DNA from 3 places in the Streptomyces sp. NPDC001027 genome. Region 2 is predicted to be linked to each of the others. Evidence: riboswitches for the same ligand, from Rfam matches in the RefSeq annotation. Region 2 holds a riboswitch; each other region holds the start of a gene.
What was found. A riboswitch is a leader RNA that binds a small molecule or an ion and turns the genes downstream of it on or off. The one in region 2 is predicted to bind cyclic di-AMP.
Positions count from the first base shown of each region.

Region 1: it holds a riboswitch for cyclic di-AMP, as region 2 does, so the genes downstream of both, ABT300_RS33110 (M23 family metallopeptidase) here and ABT300_RS10000 (transglycosylase family protein) in region 2, are expected to answer to the same signal.
Region 3: it holds a riboswitch for cyclic di-AMP, as region 2 does, so the genes downstream of both, ABT300_RS05760 (C40 family peptidase) here and ABT300_RS10000 (transglycosylase family protein) in region 2, are expected to answer to the same signal.

Region 1 is NZ_JBEPBI010000191.1:3,051-10,491, forward strand. It holds gene ABT300_RS33085 (aspartate aminotransferase family protein) at 1-444, shown strand, start outside; gene ABT300_RS33090 (helix-turn-helix domain-containing protein) at 598-1,230, shown strand; gene ABT300_RS33095 (DUF6126 family protein) at 1,227-1,349, shown strand; gene ABT300_RS33100 (tyrosine-protein phosphatase) at 1,358-2,155, opposite strand; gene ABT300_RS33105 (alpha-galactosidase) at 2,379-4,454, shown strand; cyclic di-AMP (ydaO/yuaA leader) riboswitch at 4,759-4,916, shown strand; gene ABT300_RS33110 (M23 family metallopeptidase) at 4,921-5,889, shown strand; gene ABT300_RS33115 (DUF6250 domain-containing protein) at 6,142-6,846, shown strand; gene ABT300_RS33120 (SGNH/GDSL hydrolase family protein) at 6,973-7,441, shown strand, end outside.
Region 2 is NZ_JBEPBI010000023.1:15,691-23,131, forward strand. It holds gene ABT300_RS09975 (glycoside hydrolase domain-containing protein) at 1-94, shown strand, start outside; gene ABT300_RS09980 (SurA N-terminal domain-containing protein) at 321-965, shown strand; gene ABT300_RS09985 (nucleoside triphosphate pyrophosphohydrolase) at 1,123-2,211, shown strand; gene ABT300_RS09990 (cytochrome P450 family protein) at 2,246-3,637, shown strand; gene ABT300_RS09995 (LysM peptidoglycan-binding domain-containing protein) at 3,914-4,978, shown strand; cyclic di-AMP (ydaO/yuaA leader) riboswitch at 5,184-5,364, shown strand; gene ABT300_RS10000 (transglycosylase family protein) at 5,368-6,075, shown strand; gene eno (phosphopyruvate hydratase) at 6,550-7,441, shown strand, end outside.
Region 3 is NZ_JBEPBI010000010.1:73,779-81,219, forward strand. It holds gene ABT300_RS05730 (adenosylmethionine--8-amino-7-oxononanoate transaminase) at 1-872, opposite strand, end outside; gene bioB (biotin synthase BioB) at 865-2,103, opposite strand; gene ABT300_RS05740 (8-amino-7-oxononanoate synthase) at 2,252-3,379, shown strand; gene ABT300_RS05745 (DUF397 domain-containing protein) at 3,434-3,682, opposite strand; gene ABT300_RS05750 (helix-turn-helix domain-containing protein) at 3,692-4,558, opposite strand; gene ABT300_RS05755 (ATP-binding protein) at 4,772-5,254, shown strand; gene ABT300_RS05760 (C40 family peptidase) at 5,371-5,844, opposite strand; cyclic di-AMP (ydaO/yuaA leader) riboswitch at 5,848-6,018, opposite strand; gene ABT300_RS05765 (hypothetical protein) at 6,433-6,738, opposite strand; gene ABT300_RS05770 (ATP-dependent Clp protease proteolytic subunit) at 6,746-7,381, opposite strand.

The DNA of each region.
Region 1 (7,441 bases), on a different contig from region 2:
GTGCTGTCCGTCATGGAGAACGAGCAGATCGTGGCCAACGCCCGGGCCGCGGGCGACCTGCTCAGGACCCGGCTGGCGGCACTCGTCGACACCTACGAGCTGCTCGCCGACGTCCGCGGCCGGGGTCTGATGATCGGCATCGAGTTCGGGCGGCCCCGGTCGCTGAAGCTGCGCGGCCGCTGGACGATGCTCCAGGCGGCGCGCAAGGGACTCTTCGCGCAGATGGTGGTGGTGCCGCTGCTGCAACGCCACCGGATCCTCACCCAGGTGTCCGGCGACCATCTGGAGGTGATCAAGCTGATCCCGCCGCTGATCGTGGGGGAGCCGGAGGTGGACCGCTTCGTCGACGCCTTCACCGCGGTGATGGACGACGCGCACAGCGGCGGCGGACTGATGTGGGACTTCAGCAAGACCCTGGTCAAGCAGGCGGTCGCCAACCGCTGACCACGACCTGACGCCGGAAAGGGGGCGGCCGACCCGCCGGGACGGCCCGTCCCCGGAGGCGGCGGCAGACCGGTGGGGCGACGGGAACGCCGACCGTTTTGCCTCTGAGGCAAGAAATTTGCCACAGAGGCAAGACCGGCGTCCAATGGAGACATGAGCCCCACCGAGCCCGAGCACCCGGCGGAACAGGCCGAGGCCCTGTCCGCCGTCGCGCCCCAGCTGCGCGACCTGCGCCGCCGGGCCGTCCTCACTCTCGAGAGCGCCGCGCGGGCGGCCGGGCTCTCGCCCGCGCACCTCTCCCGGCTCGAGACCGGGCAGCGCCAGCCCTCGCTGCCGATGCTGCTCGCCCTCGCCCGGGTCTACGGTACGACGGTCTCGGAGCTGCTCGGCGAGAGCGCCGCCGCACGGGACGCCGTCGTGCGCGCCGCCGCCATGGAGCCGACCCGCGCGGGCGGCTGGACGTACTGGCAGACCGGCGCCTCCGGGCGGGCGATGCAGGCCCTGCGGGTCCACGTCCCGTACGGGGCGCAGGGCGACATCGTGCGGGTGCACCCCGGCGAGGAGTGGCTGCACGTGCTGCGCGGGCGGCTGCGGCTGCGCCTCGCGGACGCCACGGACCTGCTCGGGCCCGGTGACAGCGCGCACTTCGACTCGCTCACCCCGCACCGCATCGCCGCGCAGGACGCCGACGGGGTCGAGCTCCTCTTCGTCCACACCTTGCTGCAGAGCCCCACGGCCACGCTGTGCCTGGGCCCGAACCCGCCGGAGACCGGAGCGACGTCATGAGCGACATCGAGGAGAAGTTCCCCCGCACCCTCTGGATCCGGCTGATCATCTACATCGCCGTCGGACACCTCTTCGCGGGATTCCTCTGGCTGCTGTTCGAGGTGGGCGCCAAGCAGTAGGGCGGCCGTCACTCCACGAGCCGCTCGCGCAGTCGGGCACGGGTCTCGGGGGAGAGGCCGAGGCCCTGCTCCAGGTAGGCGTCGACGCCGCCCCACGTCTGCTCCACGGTCTCGAAGGCCGCCTCGAGGTACTCCGCGCGGGCGTCGAAGAGCGGGCCGAGCAGCTCCATGACCTCGGGGGAGTAGGCGGCGGCGGAGGTGGCGCTGCGGTGCACCTTGTAGCGGCGGTGCTTGGCGTTGGACTCCAGGTAGTCCCCGAGGATCGCCTCGCGCTCCACGCCCACGGCGAGCAGCGTCACCGCGACGGACAGGCCCGCGCGGTCCTTGCCCGCCGCGCAGTGCATCAGCGCCGGCACGCTGTCCTCGGCGAGCGCGTGCAGCACCCGTGAGTGCTCCGCCGTGCGCTCCGTGACGATCCTGCGGTAGGAGGCGATCATCCGGCCCGCCGCCTTGCCGTCGCCGAGGATGCCGCGCAGCTGGTCGATCTCGCCGTCCCGCACCATCTTCCAGAACTCCGCGCCGTCCGCCGGGTCCGACAGGGGCAGGTTCACGTTGCGCACGCCCGGCAGCTCGACGTCCGGGCCCTCCAGCTTCTGGTCCGCGGCGTTGCGGAAGTCGAAGACGGTGTGCAGGTCCAGGCCGGCGAGGAACGCCGCGTCCTCGTCGGTCGCGTGCGCGAGGTGGCCGCTGCGGTACAGCACGCCGTGGCGCACGCGCCGGCCGTCGACGGTCGGCAGACCCCCGACGTCCCGGAAGTTGCGCACACCGGCCAGCTCGGGCTCGGTGGACGGGATCTGCTGCGTCACGGGGGCTCCCTCCCAGTCGGTCCGCGCCGGCGCGGCTCGTGGTGGCCGGCAGGACCTCCTCGACCATACGACACGGGCCGTTGGCGCAACGGATCGTCCAGCCGCCGACCGGCCGGCCGTCCGCCCAGGTGGGGCGTCGTCCGCCGGAAGTTGCCCCGTAGGCCGACCGCGTTCGATGATGTTGACGCTTGATCGCACCTGTTCGTATCAGTGGGGGTTTTTGATGCCCGAGATCGCCGACGCCGGCCGCACCTGGGTCCTGTCCGGGCCCACGAGCAGCTATGCCCTCCACCTCACGGAGGCCGACGAGCTGGTCCATCTCCACTGGGGCCCGGGCATCGCGCTCGCCGACGCCGAGGCGCTGGCCGCGCTTCCCTGGTCGCAGCGGGGGGCGTCCTTCGAGTCCCCGCTCGACGGCCGTGAGGAGTACCCGGTCGAGGGCGGCCCCCGTTTCGTCCGCCCCGCCCTGTCGGTGCGCACCGACGAGCGCCGCGGCACCGAGTGGACCTTCGAGGCGCACGAGCGGGACGGCGACGAGCTGCGGCTGCGCTTTCGGGACGCCGGGCTCGCCGTCACCCTCCACTACCGGATGCGCGGCGACGTCGTCGAGCGGTGGACGACCCTGCGCAACGAGGGCGAACAGCCGCTGGAACTGCTTCGCGCGGACTCGGCCACCTGGACCCTGCCCGAGCGGGACGACTGGCGGCTGTCCCAGCTGCACGGCCGCTGGGCCGCCGAGTCGCAGCTCGCGCGCACCCCGCTCGGCCCCGGCGAGACGGTCATCGGCAGCCGCCGCGGCCACACCGGCCACCAGCACCTGCCCTGGGTCGCCCTCGACGCCGACGCCACCGAGGAGCGCGGCGAGGTCTACGGCTGCGCCCTCGGCTGGTCGGGCTCCTGGCGGATCGCCGTCGCCCGGCTCCCCGACGCACGCGTGCAGATCACCGGCGGAGCCGGGTACGACGACTCGGGTCTGCTGCGCCTCGCGGCGGGCGAGTCCTTCACCACGCCGGTCTTCGCCGGTCTGTGGAGCGACGGCGGCTTCGGCGGGGCGAGCCGTGCCTGGCACGCCTACCAGCGGGCCCATGTCGTCCCGGACGCCGGGCAGGACCGGCCGGTGCTGTTCAACTCCTGGGAGGCCACCTACTTCGACATCTCCGAGGAGCAGCAGGCGACCCTCGCCCGGCGCGCCGCGGCGATCGGCGTCGAACTCTTCGTGGTGGACGACGGCTGGTTCGGGGCCCGTACCGGCGACCACGCCGGGCTCGGCGACTGGCAGCCCAACCCGGACCGCTTCCCGAACGGGCTGAAGCCCCTCGCCGACTACGTGCGCGCCCTCGGCATGCAGTTCGGCATCTGGGTCGAGCCCGAGATGGTCAACCCGGACAGCGACCTCTACCGGGCGCACCCGGACTGGGTGCAGTTCCAACCGGGACGAAAGCGGACGGAGTTCCGCAATCAGCTCATGCTGAACCTCGCGCGCGAGGACGTCCAGGAGTACCTCTGGGAGCAGCTCGACGGGCTCCTGTCGAGCGCGCCGATCGACTACGTCAAGTGGGACTTCAACCGCTGCTTCACCGACGCGGGCTGGCCGGACGACCCCTATCCGCAACGTCTGTGGGTCGACCACGTACGGGCCCTGTACGCCCTCCTGGACCGGCTGCGGGCGGCCCACCCCGGCGTCGCCTTCGAGTCCTGCTCGGGCGGCGGCGGGCGCGTGGACCTGGGGATCATGAGCCGCACCGACCAGGTGTGGACCTCCGACAACACCGACCCGCTGGACCGGCTCGACATCCAGCACGGCTTCAGTCAGATCCACCCCGCCCGGGTGATGGCCGCGTGGGTCACCGACAGCCCCAACACACAGCTCAACGGGCGGGTCAGCTCGCTGCGCTTCCGGTTCGTCAGCGCCATGGCCGGGGTGCTCGGCGTCGGCGGGGACCTTGCCGAGTGGAGCGAGGAGGAGCTCGCCGAGGCGCGCCGGTGGGTGGACCTCTACAAGGACGTCCGGACGCTCGTGCAGCAGGGCGACCTGTACCGGCTGCGGCCGCCGGGGGCCGGCCTGAGCGCCGTCCAGTACGTGCTCGGCGACGAGACGGTCGTCCTGGCCTGGCTCCAGGCCCAGCGGTTCGGGGAGCCCGTCCCGGCGCTGCGGCTGCGCGGACTCGACCCGACGGCGTCGTACGAATGCCGTGAAACGGGAGAAGTGCACCGAGGGGCGGTGCTCCTGCACCACGGGCTGCGGACCGGACTGCGGGGCGATCTCGATGCGACGGTTATCCGCCTGCGTCGCATCTGAGGTTTCTGTCCGAATTGGATTCTTCGTGATAACTCGCTCTGGAATAAAGAAAGCTGGAGCAACGTCACGTGAGCAGCGTCATATCCGTGACCGTACGTCGCCCGTCATGTTCACGTAATTCATGTGGATTTACCGGGTGCTTGACCCAATAGGGCTGTTTTGATTCACGGAGGGTGACCGGGAATTCTCGCGGCGGATCAAGAGAAACGCCGTGGCGGTGCAACCTTTGCTTGTCCCTGTGCGTCCCGGTCGCTTACGTTCCACACCAATCCGGACGGACGCCCAATCCTGCCGCCGCCCGGAATCCGCACACCCACCCGTACCCGGCAGGAGCGGGGGACCCACAGGCACGACCGCCTGTTCCGGTCCCGGAACAGGCTCGGGGTAAAGCCGCGTCCCGACGCGGCCGGACATCTCCAGTCCGCACCCGACAGCTCACCTCGCAGGCGCCGGAGAGGAATTCGTCATGCCCGCGAAGGGTAAGCACCGTCGTCCCAAGGCCCAGCGCCTCACCCGTTCCATAGCCGCCGCCGGTACCGGCGGGGCCGCGCTCGCCCTTCCGCTCATGGCCGCCTCCGGCGCCCACGCGGCCACTCCCGAGTCCGCGTCCCAGGCCGTCTCGCAGGCGGTCGCGCAGACCGTCTCCCAGAAGTCCGCGCAGGCCGCCCCGGCGGCCCGCAAGACCGCCGCCGTCACGACCTACACCGTGCGCTCCGGCGACTGCCTCTCGAAGATCGCGACCGAGCAGCACGTCAGCGGCGGCTGGAAGAAGCTGTACCAGGACAACCGCGAGGCCGTCGGCACCGACCCCTCGCTGATCCACCCGGGCCTCGAGCTGTCGATCGGCGGGAAGGCCTCCGTCGGCGCACCCAAGTCGTCCGGGTCCTCGTCGCCCTCGTCGTCCTCCGCGGACTCCTCCTCGAAGTCGTCGCAGCCCTCGCAGCCCTCGAAGCCTTCGACGTCCACGTCGTCGTCCGCCGCCTCCACCGCGAAGACCGCGGCCCAGGCCGCCGAGAGCAGCACCGCCGACTTCACCCTGCCCGTGTCCGGCGCCACCGTCGGCACGCCGTACCACCAGTCGGGCAGCATGTGGTCCAGCGGCTACCACACCGGCGTCGACTTCGTCGTCCCGACCGGCACCCCGCTCAAGGCCGTCGGCGCGGGCACCGTCGTCTCCGCCGGCTGGGGAGGCGCCTACGGCAACCAGGTCGTCATCAAGCTGAACGACGGCTACTACGCCCAGTACGGCCACCTGTCCCAGCTCTCCGTCTCGGCCGGCCAGACGGTCGGCGTGGGCCAGCAGGTCGGACTCTCCGGCGCGACGGGCAACGTGACCGGACCGCACCTGCACTTCGAGATCCGCACCACGCCCGACTACGGCTCGGACGTCGACCCGCTCGCCTACCTCCGCTCCCACGGCGTCTCCGTCGGCTGATCCCCGCCGGCGACCCGCCCGACGCGCAGCCGAAGGCCGGACCCCGATCGCAAGATCCGGGGGCCGGCCTTCGGCGTGTCCGGTCGCGGTGTCGACAGGTGACGCCGGGACCGGAGAAAGTGGTCCGGTCAGATGGCAAGCGCTTTCATCGGCGGCCTCGGACCCGGTGGGACGCCGACCAGGCGTCGGCCCGGGAACAGCCGCTCGCGAAGCCGCCCCGCCGCCCCGGTCCGACCGAAGGAGACGCATCCCGTGACGACGACGCGCAGAGCATTAGGCGCACTCGCCGCCTCCGCCGCCCTGGCGGCGCTCGCCCCCTCGGCGACGGCGAGCGCCGCGCCCCGCCGCCGGCTCCTCGCCCACGACGACTTCCGGCACGGGCTCGGCCGGTGGGCCGTCGAACGGGAACAGGGCGGTACGGTCACCGCCTCCCGCGGGAGCCTCGAGATCGACGTGCCCGCCGGCGCGACCGTCTGGTTCAGGCGGCGGCTGGAGGGGCCGTACGTCATCGAGTACGTCGCCACGCCCGTCTCCGCGGGCGGACCCAACGACCGCGTCTCCGACCTCAACAACTTCTGGAACGCCGTCGACGTGCGCTCCCCGGACGATCTCTTCGCCACCCCGCGCGGCGGCGCCCTCGCGGAGTACGACCACCTGAGGACGTACTACGTCGGCTACGGCGCCAACGGCAACACCACGACCAGGCTGCGCCGTTACGTGGGCGAGCCGGGCGTGCGCCCGCTGCTGTACGACTACACCGAGCCGCTGCTCGTCGCGAACCGGCCGCACCACGTGCGGATCGTCTCCGACGGCCCCGTCGTCCGCTGGTGGAACAACGGGCGGCTGGTCTTCGACCACACCGACCCGGAGCCGTACACGGGCGGCCACTTCGCCTTCCGCACCACCTGGAGCCACTTCCGCATCAACGACTTCCGCGTGTGGGCGCCTATTCCCTGATGGGCAAACTCTTTACGAGTGGCCTTTCTCACCGACCGTCAACCTCTGCCTACGGTCGCGTAGGTCACATTCGAAGGTGAATCATGATCTGCCGTGGCAGACGATTCGAAGAATGACAACAGATCAGTGATCGGGTCGTACGTGGCGGTGGGGGACAGCTTCACCGAAGGCGTCGGCGACCCCGGCCCCGACGGCGCGTTCGTCGGCTGGGCCGACCGTCTCGCGGTGCTTCTCGCGGACCTGCGGCCCGAAGGCGACTTCGCCTACGCCAACCTCGCGGTCCGCGGGAAGCTGCTCGACCAGATCATGGAGGACCAGCTCGCCAGGGCCGTGGAACTCGCCCCGGACCTGGTCTCCTTCTGCGCGGGCGGCAACGACATCCTCCGTCCCGGCACCGACCCGGACGAGGTCGCCGAGCGATTCGAGCGCGCGATCTCGGCCCTGACCGCCGCAGCCGGCACGGTCTTGGTGACCACCGGCTTCGACACCCGTGGCGTCCCCGTGCTCAAGCATCTGCGCGGCAAGATCGCCACCTACAACGGACACGTCCGCGCCGTCGCCGACCGGTACGGCTGTCCCGTGCTCGACCTGTGGT
Region 2 (7,441 bases):
CCAGTACCTGGTCAACAGCAAGGAGACCCGCGGCGGCTACACGATCACCGTGGACCGCGACTCCTGGGACGCGCCGGTCGCCCTGGTCGGCTGAGAGCGCCCCGAACCCGCCGAGCCGACCGCCCGCACCGACGGGCGGGCGGCGACCGGGCGGCGACCCGGGCGATGGGTGAACGGGGAGCGGGCGGGCAGTGGGCGCGGCGGTGCCGGAAGTCCTGGTGAATCGTTGGTCGAATGGGTTGGCCGCAGCCGCGCCACTGCCTACCATCGATCACCGCAAGACCTTGTGCACCGCCGCACAATCTCCTCGGGAGGCTTCCTTGCACCGCCGTCGTCGCACCGCGCTCCTGCTGTCCGCCGCGATCGCGGCGGCCCCTCTCCTCACCGCCTGCGGCAACGACGCCCATCCGGGTGCGGCGGCCGTCGTGGGCGGTCAGCGGATCACCGTCTCCCAACTGGAGAGCCGGGTGGACGAGGTGCGCTCCGCGCAGCGCGCGGCCGTCACCGACGACGCCCAGTACGCGCAGGTCGTCGGCCAGACCGGCGGGCTCGCCCGGGACACCCTGCACGGCATGGTCCTCGACCAGGTGCTGCACCACGCCGCCGACGACGCGGGCATCACCGTCACTCCGCGCGAGGTCCAGGAGATGCGGACCGGCCTGGAACAGCAGGCGGGCGGCGCGAAGGGCCTGGAGACGGCGTGGCTGCAGCAGTACGGCATCCCGCCGCAGCGCCTCGACGAGAACCTGCGTCTCCAGCTGGAGGCCCAGAAACTCGCCGCCCAGCTCGGCACGACCACCAGCCAGCCCGCGTTCTGGAGCGCTCTGTCCAAGGCGTCCACGTCTCTCGGCGTCGACCTCAACCCGCGCTACGGCAGCTGGGACGCGCAGAAGGTCGCCCGCGTCGACGCGAAGACCCCGTGGGTGCGGGAGGTCACGGCGACCGGGACCAAGCAGACGACCTGACCCCATGCGCACAGTGCGCGGCGCGACCCGTGATCGGACGCGCGACGCCGTGAGCGACGTGCCCCGCCATCGATCCGACCATGTGATCGTGTGACCGGAAGGCCTGCCCTGTGGACGACTTCCGGGGCAGGCCGCGGACGTGGGTTACGTTCGGGGGGTGAACGCCATCAGCTCCGCCGACGCCGACGCCGCAGTCACCGCCCCGGGCCGCGTCGTCCTGCTCACCACCAGCCACCGCGTCGCCCCCGGTCTGCTGTCCTGGCCCGCCTGGCAGGCCCTGCGCGCGGCGGACCGGGTGCTGTGCGCGGACGGCGCGCACCCGCAGCTGCCCTATCTACGGGACGCGGGCATAGCGGTCGAGGAGAGCTCGCCGACCGCCGAGGAGCTGGTCGCCGCCTGCGCCGGGGGCCGCACCGCGGTGGTGGTGGCGACCGGCGAGGGCGAACCGGCCCTCACGGACGGTCTGGCCCGGCTGGCGGGCTCCGGCCGGGTGTCGATGCCGGAGCTGGAACTCCTCCCCGCCTCCTACGACCTGCCGGGCGCCCGGCTGCTCGACCTCGTCCAGGTCATGGACCGCATCCGCGAGGAGTGCCCCTGGTCCTCGCAGCAGACCCACCAGGGCCTGGCGAAGTACGCGATGGAGGAGGCGTACGAGCTGGTCGAGGCGATCGAGGACGGCGACCGCGACGAACTCCGCGAGGAACTGGGCGACGTCCTGCTCCAGGTGGTGTTCCACGCCCGGATCGCCGAGGAGGACGAGGAGTCCCCGTTCTCCGTCGACGACGTCGCGGGCACGATCGTCGCCAAACTCGTCCACCGCCACCCCCATGTCTTCGGCGACGCCACCGCCACCACGCCGGAAGAGGTCAAGGAGCACTGGCTGCGCACGAAGGCGGTCGAGAAGCGGCGGGCGTCGGTGACCGACGGCGTTCCGCTCCACCAGCCCTCGCTGGCTCTCGCGGCGAAGCTGGTCGCGCGAACCCGCACGGCCGGGCTGGACGTGCCGCTGCCGGCCGCCGAGGGCGTCGGCTACGAGCTGCTCGCCCTCGCCGCCCGGGCCGAGTCGCAGGGCGTGGACCCGGAGGCGGCGCTGCGGGCGGCGGCCCGGTCCTACCGGGACGCGATCCGGGTCGCCGAAGGCCTCCCCGACCGCCCGTCCCCGTCCTCGCCCTCGTCCCTGTCTCCGTCGTCGTCCGGGTCCTCGTCGTCCGAGCCCTCGTCCCCGTCGTCGGGCGAGGGAGCGTGACGGAGCGCCTCGGGAAGCCCGCTACGGTCGGGGAGTGACCGACCCGACCCACCCGAACGGCCCGACCCGTCCGACCGAGCAGACCGGCTCGGCCCGCTCGTCCCGGCCGTCCCCGGCCGACGCGCCGCCCGCTCCCGAGCTCTTCACCTGGGAGTTCGCCACCGACCCCTACCCCGCCTACGCCTGGCTGCGGGAGCACGCCCCGGTGCACCGGACCGCGTTGCCGAGCGGGGTCGAGGCCTGGCTGGTCACCCGGTACGCCGACGCCAAGCAGGCCCTCGCCGACCCGCGGCTGTCCAAGAACCCCGCACATCATGACGAGCCCGCCCACGCCCGGGGCAGGACCGGCATCCCCGGGGAGCGCAAGGCCGAGCTGATGACCCATCTGCTCAACATCGACCCGCCGGACCACACCCGGCTGCGGCGACTCGTGAGCAAGGCCTTCACCCCGCGTCGCGTCGCCGAGTTCGCGCCGCGCGTGCAGGAGTTGACGGACCGGCTGATCGACCGGTTCGCCGCCGAGGGCCGTGCCGACCTCATCCACGACTTCGCCTTCCCTCTCCCCATCTACGCGATCTGCGACCTGCTGGGCGTCCCCGAGGAGGACCAGGACGACTTCCGCGACTGGGCCGGGATGATGATCCGGCACGGCGGGGGCCCCAGGGGCGGCGTCGCCCGGTCGGTGAAGAAGATGCGCGGCTACCTGCTGGAGCTCATCCACCGCAAACGCGCCGGACTCCCCGACGAACCCGCCCCCGGCGAGGACCTCATCTCGGGTCTGATCCGCGCCTCCGACCACGGCGAGCACCTCACGGAGAACGAGGCCGCCGCGATGGCCTTCATCCTGCTGTTCGCCGGCTTCGAGACGACGGTGAACCTCATCGGGAACGGCATGTACGCCCTCCTGACCCATCCCGCACAGCGCGAGGCCCTGCAGCGGTCCCTCACCGAGGACGGCGGCGACCGGGCCCTGCTCGCCGCGGGCGTCGAGGAACTGCTCCGCTACGACGGCCCCGTCGAACTCGCCACCTGGCGGTTCGCGACCGAGCCGGTCGTCATCGGCGGCCAGGACATCGCAGCCGGCGATCCCGTCCTCGTCGTGCTGGCCGCCGCCGACCGCGACCCGGCTCGCTTCACCGACCCCGACACCCTCGACCTCTCCCGCCGTGACAACCAGCACCTCGGCTACGGCCACGGCATCCACTACTGTCTGGGCGCCCCGCTGGCCCGGCTGGAGGGCCAGACCGCGCTCGCCGCCCTGCTCACCCGGCTTCCCGACCTCCGACTGGCCGTGGAACCGGCGGAGTTGAGGTGGCGCGGCGGCCTCATCATGCGCGGCCTGCGCACGCTGCCGGTCGAGTTCGCCCCCGCCCCCGCCCCCAAGCCCGCGCCTGGCCCGGCGTCCGACGGATCCGTCGGCCCGTGACGGATCCGTCGGCCCGTGACGGGTCTGATCTGACCGGAGGGGTCTGACCGGAGGGGTCTGACCGGGCCGTCCGACCAGGAGGTCTGACCGGGTGTCAGCCCGGATTGTGACCATACGACGGAGTAAAGGTGACCGATCCTCAAGTCTGTGATCTTCACGTGATCTGCGCGGCATTAACTTGTGACAAGTGATCGTCTGCCGATACGTTCACTCGTCAGCGCGACGCGTCAGCTCACTCGCCCGCGCCGGCACTGCTGTCCAGAGAAAGGCCCTCGCATGCTCTCCGGGAACGGTCGTCACCGTCGCCCCCGCCAGGCGCCCGCGCTGCTCGTCGCGGCCGGGGTGACCGGCTCCGCCATCGCCATCCCGCTGCTCGCCGCCTCCGGTGCGAGCGCCGCGGACGGCACCGTGTGGGACAAGGTGGCGCAGTGCGAGACCGGGGGCTCGTGGAGTGCCGACGGCGCCGGCGGCGAGTCCGGCGGTCTGAGCCTCACCCAGCAGGACTGGAACGCCTACGGCGGACTCGACTACGCGGCGAGCCCCGACCTGGCCAGCCGTAACCAGCAGATCGCCGTGGCCCAGAAGGTGCTCGCGGCGAAGGGCGTCGGCGCGTGGGGCACGTGCGGGCTGACCTCCGGGCTCACCAAGGAGAACGGCGCGCTGGCCGTGGACACCGGAGTGGCGGGCGATTCTTCGGGTTCGTCCGGCTCATCGGGTTTGTCGGACCTGTCGCGAGGGCTGTCGGGTTCTTCGGGCTCCTCGGGTTCTTCGGATTCCGGCGGCGACTCGACCGGCTCCAGCGGTTCGACCGGATCAGCCGGATCGACCGGATCGACGGGATCATCCGCATCGTCCGACTCGTCCGGCGATTCCTTGAGTTCACCCTCTGCGTCGCCTTCATCCCCTTCGTCCCCATCGTCCCCTTCTGCCGCCTCCGGCGACTCCGGCGGGGCCGGCCGTCAGGGCGACCCGCAGGCGGCCGACGGCTCGACCTCGGGGACTCCGGATGCGGACGACTCGGACAAGTCGGTCCAGGATGTGGGTTCCTGGAACCTCGTCGACACCGGCGCACTCGGCTCCGGCCGCCATCGCGGCACCACGGCCGACGAGCCGGCGGCCGAGGGCGCCGACGCCGGGACCGGCGGTGCGTCCACCGCCTCGACGGGGCGGCATGCCGCGGCCGGCTATGTCGTCCAGGAGGGCGACTCCCTCGCCTCCATCGCCGACTCCCTTGGCCTGCACGGCGGATGGCGTGCCCTCTACGCCGAGAACAAGGACGTCATCGGCCCCGACCCGAGCGACATCACCCCCGGTCAGACCCTCGACACAGGGGTCCAATAGGGCGCAAAGCCCAAGAAAAACAGCGGGAGTTCACGTCACGCTTCGCGCCGAATGTCCGATTTGGCGAAAGTGTGGGATGAGTCTCAGAAGCCCTGATCGTCTTTGAAATTCCGCGGATCGCGTGTCTACGGTCGTGACCGCTCGGCAACCCGAGCCCCGGCCGTCGCAACGCCGAATCCTGCCAGCGGCTGCCCGGGAACAGTCGTCGCGTCAAGCGCCGTAGGCAGGAGCGGGGGACCCAGGTAAGTGCCGCACCGGGAAGTCACCGGAGCGGCTTGGGGTGAAGCCACCCCTCCACGGAGCGAGGTCTCCGACGGAGGAGCGGCCGGGCAACTCACTTGGCCCGAACCCGACAGCTCACCTCGCAGGCGTCGGTGAGGGGATCCACCATGCTGTTTTCCGGTAAGGGCAAGCACCGTCGTCCGTCCAAGGCCACCCGCGCCGCCGCTCTCGCCGGTGTCACCGGCGTCGCCATCGCCGCCCCGCTGCTGGCGGCCGGCAACGCCTCCGCCGCCACCGCCTCCGAGTGGGACGCGGTCGCCCAGTGCGAGTCCGGCGGCGACTGGTCCATCAACACCGGCAACGGCTACTACGGCGGCCTGCAGTTCTCGTCCTCCACCTGGGCCGCGTACGGCGGCACGCAGTACGCCTCGCAGGCCAACCAGGCCTCCAAGGCCCAGCAGATAGCCATCGGCGAGAAGGTCCTCGCGGGTCAGGGCAAGGGCGCCTGGCCGGTCTGCGGCAAGGGTCTGTCGGGCGCCTCCTACGACGGCGGCGGCGCCTCCTCGAACTCGGGCTCCTCCAGCTCCTCCGGCTCGTCGGACAGCAGCAGCTCCCGCTCCACCGAGCAGAAGAGCAGCTCCCGCTCCACCGACCGTCCGGCGGCCGCCAAGAAGTCCAAGACGGTCACCACCCCGACCGGCGAGAAGGTCAAGAAGGGCGACGGCGAGTACAAGGTCGTCAAGGGCGACACCCTCAGCTCCATCGCCGAGAAGCACAAGGTCAAGGGCGGCTGGCAGAAGCTGTTCCAGCTGAACAAGGACATCGTCCAGGACGCCGACCTCATCTACCCGGGTCAGCAGCTGCACCTGAAGTGACAGCCGGCTGCCGATGTCGGCGCTGACGTCGATGCCGACGTCGATGCCGACGCCGGCGAAGCCGCAGCGCTCTCCCGGTGAAGGCCGCTGCCCGAGGGCCGCGTGAAGGTCCCCTGCCTCCCCCCACCCCCCACGGGCTCCCCGTCCCGGTGCGTGTTCCCCCGTACGCACCGGGACGGGGTTTTTCTTGCACCCGTCGGGCAGCGCCCGCCCGGCCCTTCGGGCAGCCGCCCGCCCCGCCCCCGCCGACAATCGTCCGCCCGCCCCTGCCGGACGGCCGCCCGCCCGGTTTCGCGCACTGTTTCCGCGGTCTTTCGGACGGCTTTCCCCCGCCGCTTTGTTCCGGACAGGAACAATGTGTACGGTCAGTCCGTCCACGGGACGGTCGGTCGGTGGCCGACGCTCCGCAGACGGTTAGGCTCTAGGCGCAAGGCCACGCGCCGCGCACTTTCAGCGTCACATCCCATGAAGGAGATGCTCGTGCCGTCCATCGACGTCGTCGTAGCCCGGGAAATCCTGGACTCCCGAGGCAACCCCACGGTCGAGGTCGAGGTCGGCCTCGACGACGGCAGCACGGGTCGTGCCGCCGTCCCGTCCGGCGCCTCCACGGGCGCCTTCGAGGCCATCGAGCTGCGCGACGGTGACCCGAACCGCTACCAGGGCAAGGGCGTCGAGAAGGCCGTCCTCGCCGTCATCGAGCAGATCGGCCCGGAGCTCGTCGGCTACGACGCCACCGAGCAGCGCCTGATCGACCAGGCCATGTTCGACCTGGACGCCACCGACAACAAGGGCTCCCTCGGCGCCAACGCGATCCTCGGCGTCTCGCTCGCCGTCGCCCACGCCGCCTCCGAGGCCAGCGACCTCCCGCTCTTCCGCTACCTGGGCGGCCCGAACGCGCACCTGCTGCCCGTTCCGATGATGAACATCCTGAACGGCGGCTCGCACGCCGACTCCAACGTGGACATCCAGGAGTTCATGATCGCCCCGATCGGCGCGGAGTCCTTCTCCGAGGCGCTGCGCTGGGGCGCCGAGGTCTACCACACCCTCAAGAAGGTGCTGAAGACCAAGGGCCTGTCCACCGGCCTCGGCGACGAGGGCGGCTTCGCCCCGAACCTCGAGTCCAACCGCGCCGCGCTCGACCTCATCATCGAGGCCATCCAGCAGGCCGGTTACGTCCCCGGCGAGCAGATCGCGCTCGCGCTCGACGTCGCCGCGTCCGAGTTCTACAAGGACGGCAAGTACGAGTTCGAGGGCAAGTCCCGCTCGGCCGCCGAGATGACCGAGTACTACGAGGAGCTCGTCTCCGCGTACCCGCTCGTCTCCATCGAGGACCCGCTGTACGAGGACGACTGGGCCGGCTGGAAGG
Region 3 (7,441 bases), on a different contig from region 2:
GCCATCGTCAGATAGCCGCCGGTCAACGCCTTGCCCACGCACATCACATCCGGCGTGACCGCGGCGTGCTCCGCCGCGAACAGCGCGCCCGTACGGCCGAAACCGGTCGCGATCTCGTCGAACACCAGCAGCACGTCGTGCGCGTCGCACGCCTCGCGCAGCACCCGCAGATACCCGGGGGAGTGGAACCGCATCCCGCCCGCGCCCTGCACCACCGGCTCCACGATGACCGCGGCCAGCTCGTCGGCGTGCTGTTCGACGGCCGCGCGCAGCCGGTCGGCGTACGCCTCGTCGTACTCCGCCGGGGGCGCGTCCACGAAGACCTGCCGGGGGAGCACCCCGGTCCACAGGTCGTGCATCCCGCCCTCGGGGTCGCACACGGACATGGGCTGCCAGGTGTCGCCGTGGTAGCCGCCGCGCCAGGTCAGCAGGCGCCGCTTCGCCGGACGGCCCAGCGAACGCCAGTGCTGCAGGCACATCTTCACGGCGACCTCGACCGACACCGAGCCCGAGTCGGCGAGGAACACGTGCTCGAGGCCCTCGGGCGACATGTCGACGAGCAGCTTCGCCAGCCGGACGGCGGGCTCGTGGGTGAGCCCGCCGAACATGACGTGGCTCATCCGTCCCAGCTGCTCGCGCACGGCGTCGTTGAGCACGGGGTGGTTGTAGCCGTGGATCGCCGACCACCAGGACGACATGCCGTCGACCAGCTCGCCCGAGCCGTCCGCCATCTGCAGCCGGACCCCGCTCGCCGACTCCACGACGAGCGGTTCGGCCCGGCCGGGCATCGGACCGTAGGGGTGCCACACATGCCGCCGGTCGAGCTCCAGCAGCTCCGGCACGGCGAGCGGGGACGGGGACGACTCAGGCATTGGGCGCGAGATCGGTGCCGGCTCCGCGGCGGCGCACGGCGACCAGGTCGGTGCGGGCCTCGCCGGCGGCCGCCACGGCGGCGGGGACGGTCGCCGCCGCGGGGACGGACCCGCAGACGCCGCCCTCGTGCGAGCCGCATCCCGAGCCCTCGTGCGAGCCGCACCCCGCGGACTCCTCGGAGCCGCAGCCGCCGCCCGCGTGGGACCCGCAGCCGCCGGCCCGCGTCGCCCGGTGGTCGGGCAGCGTGACCTGGTCCGCGCCCTCCACCTCGAAGCCGGCGTCCGCGATCATCTCCAGGTCGGCCTTGCCCGCCTGGCCCTCGGTCGTGAGGTAGTCGCCGAGGAAGATCGAGTTGGCCAGGTGCAGCGCGAGCGGCTGCATCGTGCGCAGATGGACCTCGCGCCCGCCCGCGATGCGGACCTCGACGTCCGGGCAGACGAACCGCACCATGGCCAGGATCCGCAGACAGCGCTGCGGGGTGAGGTTCCACTCCTTCGCCAGCGGGGTGCCCTCGACCGGGATGAGGAAGTTGACCGGCACCGAGTCCGGGTCCAGCTCGCGCAGCGAGTAGACGACGTCCACCAGGTCCTCGTCCGTCTCGCCCATGCCGGCGATCAGACCCGAGCAGGCCGACAGGCCCGCCGCGTGCGCCTTGGCGACGGTGTCCACCCGGTCGGCGTAGGTGTGCGTGGTCGTGATGTCCCCGTACGTCGACTCCGACGTGTTGAGGTTGTGGTTGTAGGCGTCGGCGCCCGCCTCGCGCAGCCGCTCGGCCTGGCCGTCGGAGAGCAGGCCCAGACAGGCGCACACCTCGACGCCCTCGTTCTGTTCCTTGATCGCCTTGATGGTGTCGGAGACCCGGTCGACGTCCCGGTCCGTCGGCCCGCGCCCGGACGCCACCAGGCAGACCCGCTTGGCGCCCCCCGCGAGACCGGCCGCGGCGGCCTGCGAGGCCTCGTCGGGCTTGAGCCAGGTGTACTTCAGAATGCCGGCCGTCGAGCCCAGCCGCTGGGAGCAGTACGAACAGTCCTCGGGGCACAGGCCCGACTTGAGATTGACGAGGTAGTTGAGCTTCACCCGTCGCCCGAACCAGTGCCGGCGCACCTTCCCGGCCGCGGCCACCACGTCCATCACGTCGTCGTCGGAAGCAGCGAGGACGGCCAGAGCCTCCTCGCGGGTCGGCAGCTCGCGCCGAAGCCCCTTGTCCACCAGCGTGTTCAGCAGGTCCATGAGAGCCGATCCTGTCCTACGCACCCGCTCCGGGCCAAGGTAGGGATCACACAACACACCCGGTTCGACGTGTGGGTATTGCCACACCGTGGGCGGGCGGCCCTGCCGCTAGTGTCTGTCCGCTACCTACAAAAGCCCCGGAGGACCCATGGCGTTCGGCTGGATCGACGAGCAGGCGGAGCTGCGCCGCCGGGCCGGACTCGTACGGACGCTGCGGCCGCGTCCGGCCGACTCGCCGCTGCTCGACCTCGCGAGCAACGACTACCTGGGTCTGGCGCGTCATCCCGAGGTCGTCGAGGGCGCCGCGGCCGCCGCCCGCACCTGGGGCGGCGGCGCCACCGGCTCCCGCCTCGTCACCGGCACCACCGAGCTGCACGGCGAGCTGGAGCGGGAGCTGGCGGACTTCTGCGGCTTCGAGGCGGCGCTGGTCTTCTCCTCCGGTTACGCGGCCAACCTCGCCGCCGTCACCGCGCTCGCCCCGCACGGCTCGCTGATCGTCTCCGACGCGGGCAACCACGCCTCGCTCATCGACGGCTGCCGGCTGGCCCGGGGCGCCGTCCAGGTCGTCGGGCACGCCGACCCGGAGGCCGTCCGCAAGGCGCTCGACGCCCACGACGGCCCGGCCGTGGCCGTCTCCGACGCGGTCTTCTCGGTCGACGGCGACGCGGCCCCGCTGGCCGGCCTCGCCGCCGCCTGCCGGGAGCACGGCGCCGGACTCGTCGTCGACGACGCCCACGGACTGGGCGTGCTCGGGGACGGCGGCCGGGGGACCGCGCACGCGACCGGTCTCGCGGGCGCCGACGACGTCGTCGTGACGCTCACGCTGTCCAAGTCGCTCGGCAGTCAGGGCGGCGCGGTGCTGGGCCCCGCGCGGGTGATCGAGCACCTGGTGAACGCGGCCCGCACGTTCATCTTCGACACCGGTCTGGCCCCGGCGGCGGCGGGCGCCGCGCTGGCTGCCCTGCGGCTGCTGCGCCGGGAGCCGGAGCGCGCGGCACGCGCGCGTGCGGTGGCGGCCGAACTGCACGCCCGGCTGACGGCCGCGGGCCTGGAAGCGGTGCGTCCCGACGCCGCGGTCGTCTCGGTGCGCGCCCCGTCCCCGGAGGAGGCTCTGCAGTGGGCGGCGGACTGCCGGACGGCAGGCCTGGCCGTGGGCTGCTTCCGACCTCCTTCCGTGCCCGACGGGATCTCACGCCTGAGGCTCACCGCCCGTGCGGACCTCTCCGGGGCCGAGGTGGAACGGGCCGTGCGGGTGATCGGCGAGACACGACCGTGAGTCGGCGGGACAGGGCCGTGGGCCGCCTGTGACGGAGGGCGCCTCGCGGCGTCGTCAGGTGTGGCTGGGTCGGCGGAGCGCGGCGGTGAAGCCCGTCCAGCTCTCGGGGGAGAAGAGCAGGGCGGGACCGGCCGGGTCCTTGGAGTCGCGCACGGCGAGCAGACCGGCCCAGGGGCCGCGGTCCGGCCGGGCGGTCTCGACGCAGTTGTTGGCTCCGGTGCTGTAGCTGCTGCGCAGCCACCGCATCGGCGGGAGACGGTCGGGACCGGTACGGGAAGGTACGTTCCGCGGTACTGCGGACATGGTGCCTCCTTATGCGCCGCCGGCGAGAGCGGCGAGGTAATCCGATGATTCCCCGGGCGAAAGGGCTTGCGCCCTAAGGGCGTTGAAGGCCTGGGAATAGGCCTGGAGGTCTTCTTTCCGTTCGAGATAGAGGCTACTCGTCAAGTGGTCGAGAACAACCACATCCAGATCAGAAGTGCGCGAAAATGAAAAGATAACGAAAGGGCCGGTTACCCCGATATGCGCACCCGCGGTGAACGGCAGCACCTGAAGGCTCACTTGCGGCATCAGGGAGGCCTCCGCCAGCCGTCGCAGCTGGTGTGCCATCACCTCGGGGCCGCCCACCTCGCGGCGCAGCACCGACTCGTCGAGCACCGCGCTCAGCTCCAGCGGCGGCTGCGCCCGCAGTACGTCCTGGCGGGCCAGCCGCACCTCCACCAGGGTGTCGAGTTGCTCGTCGTCGAGGCCCTCGACGGCTGCCAGGGTCACGGCGCGCGCGTACTCGGGCGTCTGCAGCAGGCCCGGCACCACGGTCGTCTCCAGGGTGCGCATCGCGCTGGCCTGGGACTCCAGGCTGATGAAGTCCCGGTAGGCGGGCGGCAGCACCCCGCGGTAGGCGTGCCACCAGTGGTCCCGGCCGCCGCCACCGCCGGAGTCGGCGCCCGCCAACGCCAGCATCAGCTCGCGCAGTTGCGGATCGGCCACACCGTAGACGTCGAGGAGTAACCGCACATCGGCCGGTTTCGATCCACTGGTGCCGGTCTCGATGCGGCTCACCTTGGACTGGTGCCACCCCGCGAGCCGGGCCGCCTCACCGCTGGTGAGGCCCGCCTGAGCGCGTAAAGTGCGCAGTTCGGCGCCCAGCTTGCGGCGGCGTACCGCCGGTCCGTGCTGCACGGGCTTCTCCTTACTCCTGACAGGCCGAGCAAATACGCTCTGTCGTCGCAGAGTTCACCGCATCGGGCGACAGATATATGCACATCTTGGTGGATCGCCACCCGTGACCGGCGTGGTGATGGCAGTCTGGCGAAGAAGCACCAGTCCGGGACCGTACTCGAACCATCCGCGCCGTGTCGGGCTCCGGTCCCGTGGGAAAGGTACGACGTCGCCATGGCAGATCACCTGGAAGCAACCATCACTCTGCCGAGCGATCCCGCCTCGGTCTCCACGGCCCGCGCCTTCGTGGTCGGCGCCCTCGGCGAGTGGGGCCTGCCGGCGGACGCCGAGGCGGCCGACACCGTCCGCCTGATCGTCTCGGAACTCGCCACCAACGCCGTGCAGCACACCTTCGGCCAGTCGCCCACCTTCACGGTGGACCTCGTGCTCGACCGCGACGAACAGCTGAGCATCGGCGTCACCGACAGTCATCCGCGCTTTCCGCAACGACTGCCGGCCGCCGTCCAGCAGGACAACGGCCGAGGCATGGTGATCATTCGCTGGCTGACCGCGGAGGCCGGCGGCAGACTCAGAGTGCGGCCCACCCGGGAGGGCGGCAAGACGGTCAGCGTCGAGCTCCCGTGGGCCGTCCCGGCGGCGGAGCCGACTGCCGGAGTCCTGACGGTCCCGGTGGAGGGCGAGCTCCCGGGGCGGTGAAGGCGTGTCAGGACGCCGTACACGGCCCCGGGAGGTCAGTCGGGTCCGGCAAGCTCGGCGGACCCGTCAGATCCGCGCCCAGGCCCCCTCGGACCCGGCGGATCGGCGGCAGGGCCCTAGCGGACCCGGCCGTACCAGACGCTCTTGGTCCAGATCTTCTGCAGCTTCACCACGTCCCCGGTCTTCGGCGAGTGCCAGATCTTGCCCTTACCCGCGTAGATCCCGACGTGGTACACGTTCGACCCCGAGTGGAAGAACACCAGGTCGCCCGCCTTGCGGCTGGACGCCGAAATGTGCTTCGTCTTGTTGTACTGCTGGGCCGCCGTCCGCGGCAGGCTCTTGCCCGCCTTCTTGAACGAGTACATCGTGAGCCCCGAGCAGTCGAACCTCTTCGGCCCGGTGGCCCCGTACTTGTACGGCGCACCCTTCTTGGAAGCCGCGACCTGCAGCGCCTTCGTCGCCGGTGTGGCGGCCGCGGCGTCCGGAGCGAGCCCCGGGACCACGACCGTGCCGCCGACGGCGGCGATGGCGAACGCCGAGGCCGTGCCGGCCCGGGCCATGAGCGACGGGACACGATTGAGCGCAGTCATGCGCAACCCTTCGTCAGCCGCCTGTGAAGGATGACCTGTCGGATTCGGGCTGGCGAAGTTGCCCGGCCGCGTCAGCGGCTTCACCCCAAGGGCTGCTCGGTCCGGTCATGGCGTGACCGTTCCGGCGACCCGTCGTGCTTGGGTCCTCCACTCCTGCCGATGCACTCCTGTCGACCGGTCATCCGGGAGGCGGCAGGACTCGGCGTCCACCCGGACCGCCCCGCCGCTTGTGGCGGGGGCTTGTCGTCAGACAGGGATCTTGGCTCACGGATGTCCGAAAATCCCAACGGAACCGGGGATTTGTGGGGTTACTCACCACTCACCCGTTCGGGTGAACACCCTGACGGGTGATCAGATGGCGGGTGGTCTCAGGGGCTCCCACCAGCGGCGACGTCTTCCGCTCCGCTCGAAGAGCGCCCTTTCGCGCAAGTTCTGGGCGTCCGGGGGAACACTAGACGCTCTGCCGAACGGGGGTACGCCTTCTGGGCCGTTTCGACTCCGGCCCGGACGCCACGGCCGCGCCGCGAGCCCGCCCGCGCCGCGAGCCGCCCGCGCTGTGAGTCGTCCGCGCGCCTGAGCCGTCTCCGGTCAACTCTCGGAGACCGGCGGCAGCATGACGCGCGCCGTGCGGCGCTCTCCGTCCAGCACGCGCAGCGCCCGTGCGAGCGTCGGCGCGTGCAACTCGCTCTCCCCTCGCTGGTGCATCAGCGTCAGCGCGTCGCGCAGCGCGGTCGCCTTGCTCACCAGCGCCTGGGCGGCGCGCAGTCCGCGGTAGGTGTCCGTGTGGTGGGCGGGGTTGATGCGGCCGAGCATGTCGACGACGTCGAGGTAACCGTCGATCAGTTCGGCCTCCGCGCGGGTCAGCGCGGGCAGCGGCGGCAGTTCGGGCACCATCGCCGGCTCACCTCCCGCCCTGCGTCCGGGACGACGCCTTGCGGCTCGGGATGATCCCGTCCACCAGGCCGTACTCCACCGCCTGCGGGGCGGTGAGGAACATGTCCCGCTCGATGTCCGCGGTCACCTGCTCCGGCGTCCGCCCCGTGTGCCGCACGAGCATCTCCTCCAGGGCCGCGCGGGTGCGGGCCAGCTCCTCGGCCTGGACGGCCAGGTCGCTGGCCTGCCCCTCGACCGGCTCGGGCAGCGACGGCTGGCGGATCGTCATCCGCGCCCCCGGGAGGCTGAACCGCTTGCCCGGCGTGCCCGCGGCCAGCAGGATCGCGGCCGACGAGCCCGCCTGCCCCAGGCAGGTCGTCGACACGTCGCACGTGACGAACCGGATCGTGTCGTACAGCGCCGTCATCGCACTGAACGAGCCGCCGGGGGAGTTGATGTACAGCGCGATGTCCCGGTCCGGGTCCTTGTGCTCGAGGTACATGAACTGGGCCGTCACGTCGTTCGCCGAGATGTCGTCGACCGGGGCCCCCAGGAACACGATCCGCTCCTCCAACAGCTTGGAGTACGGATCCATCGTGCGGCGCCCCGAGCTCGTCCGTTCGGTGAACTCGGGCAGGACATGGCGGGCGAACGGTCGATGCATGGGATGCCCCCTCCTTCTACGTCTGGCCTTCTTGCGTCTGGCGCGTCTGTAAGAAATGTA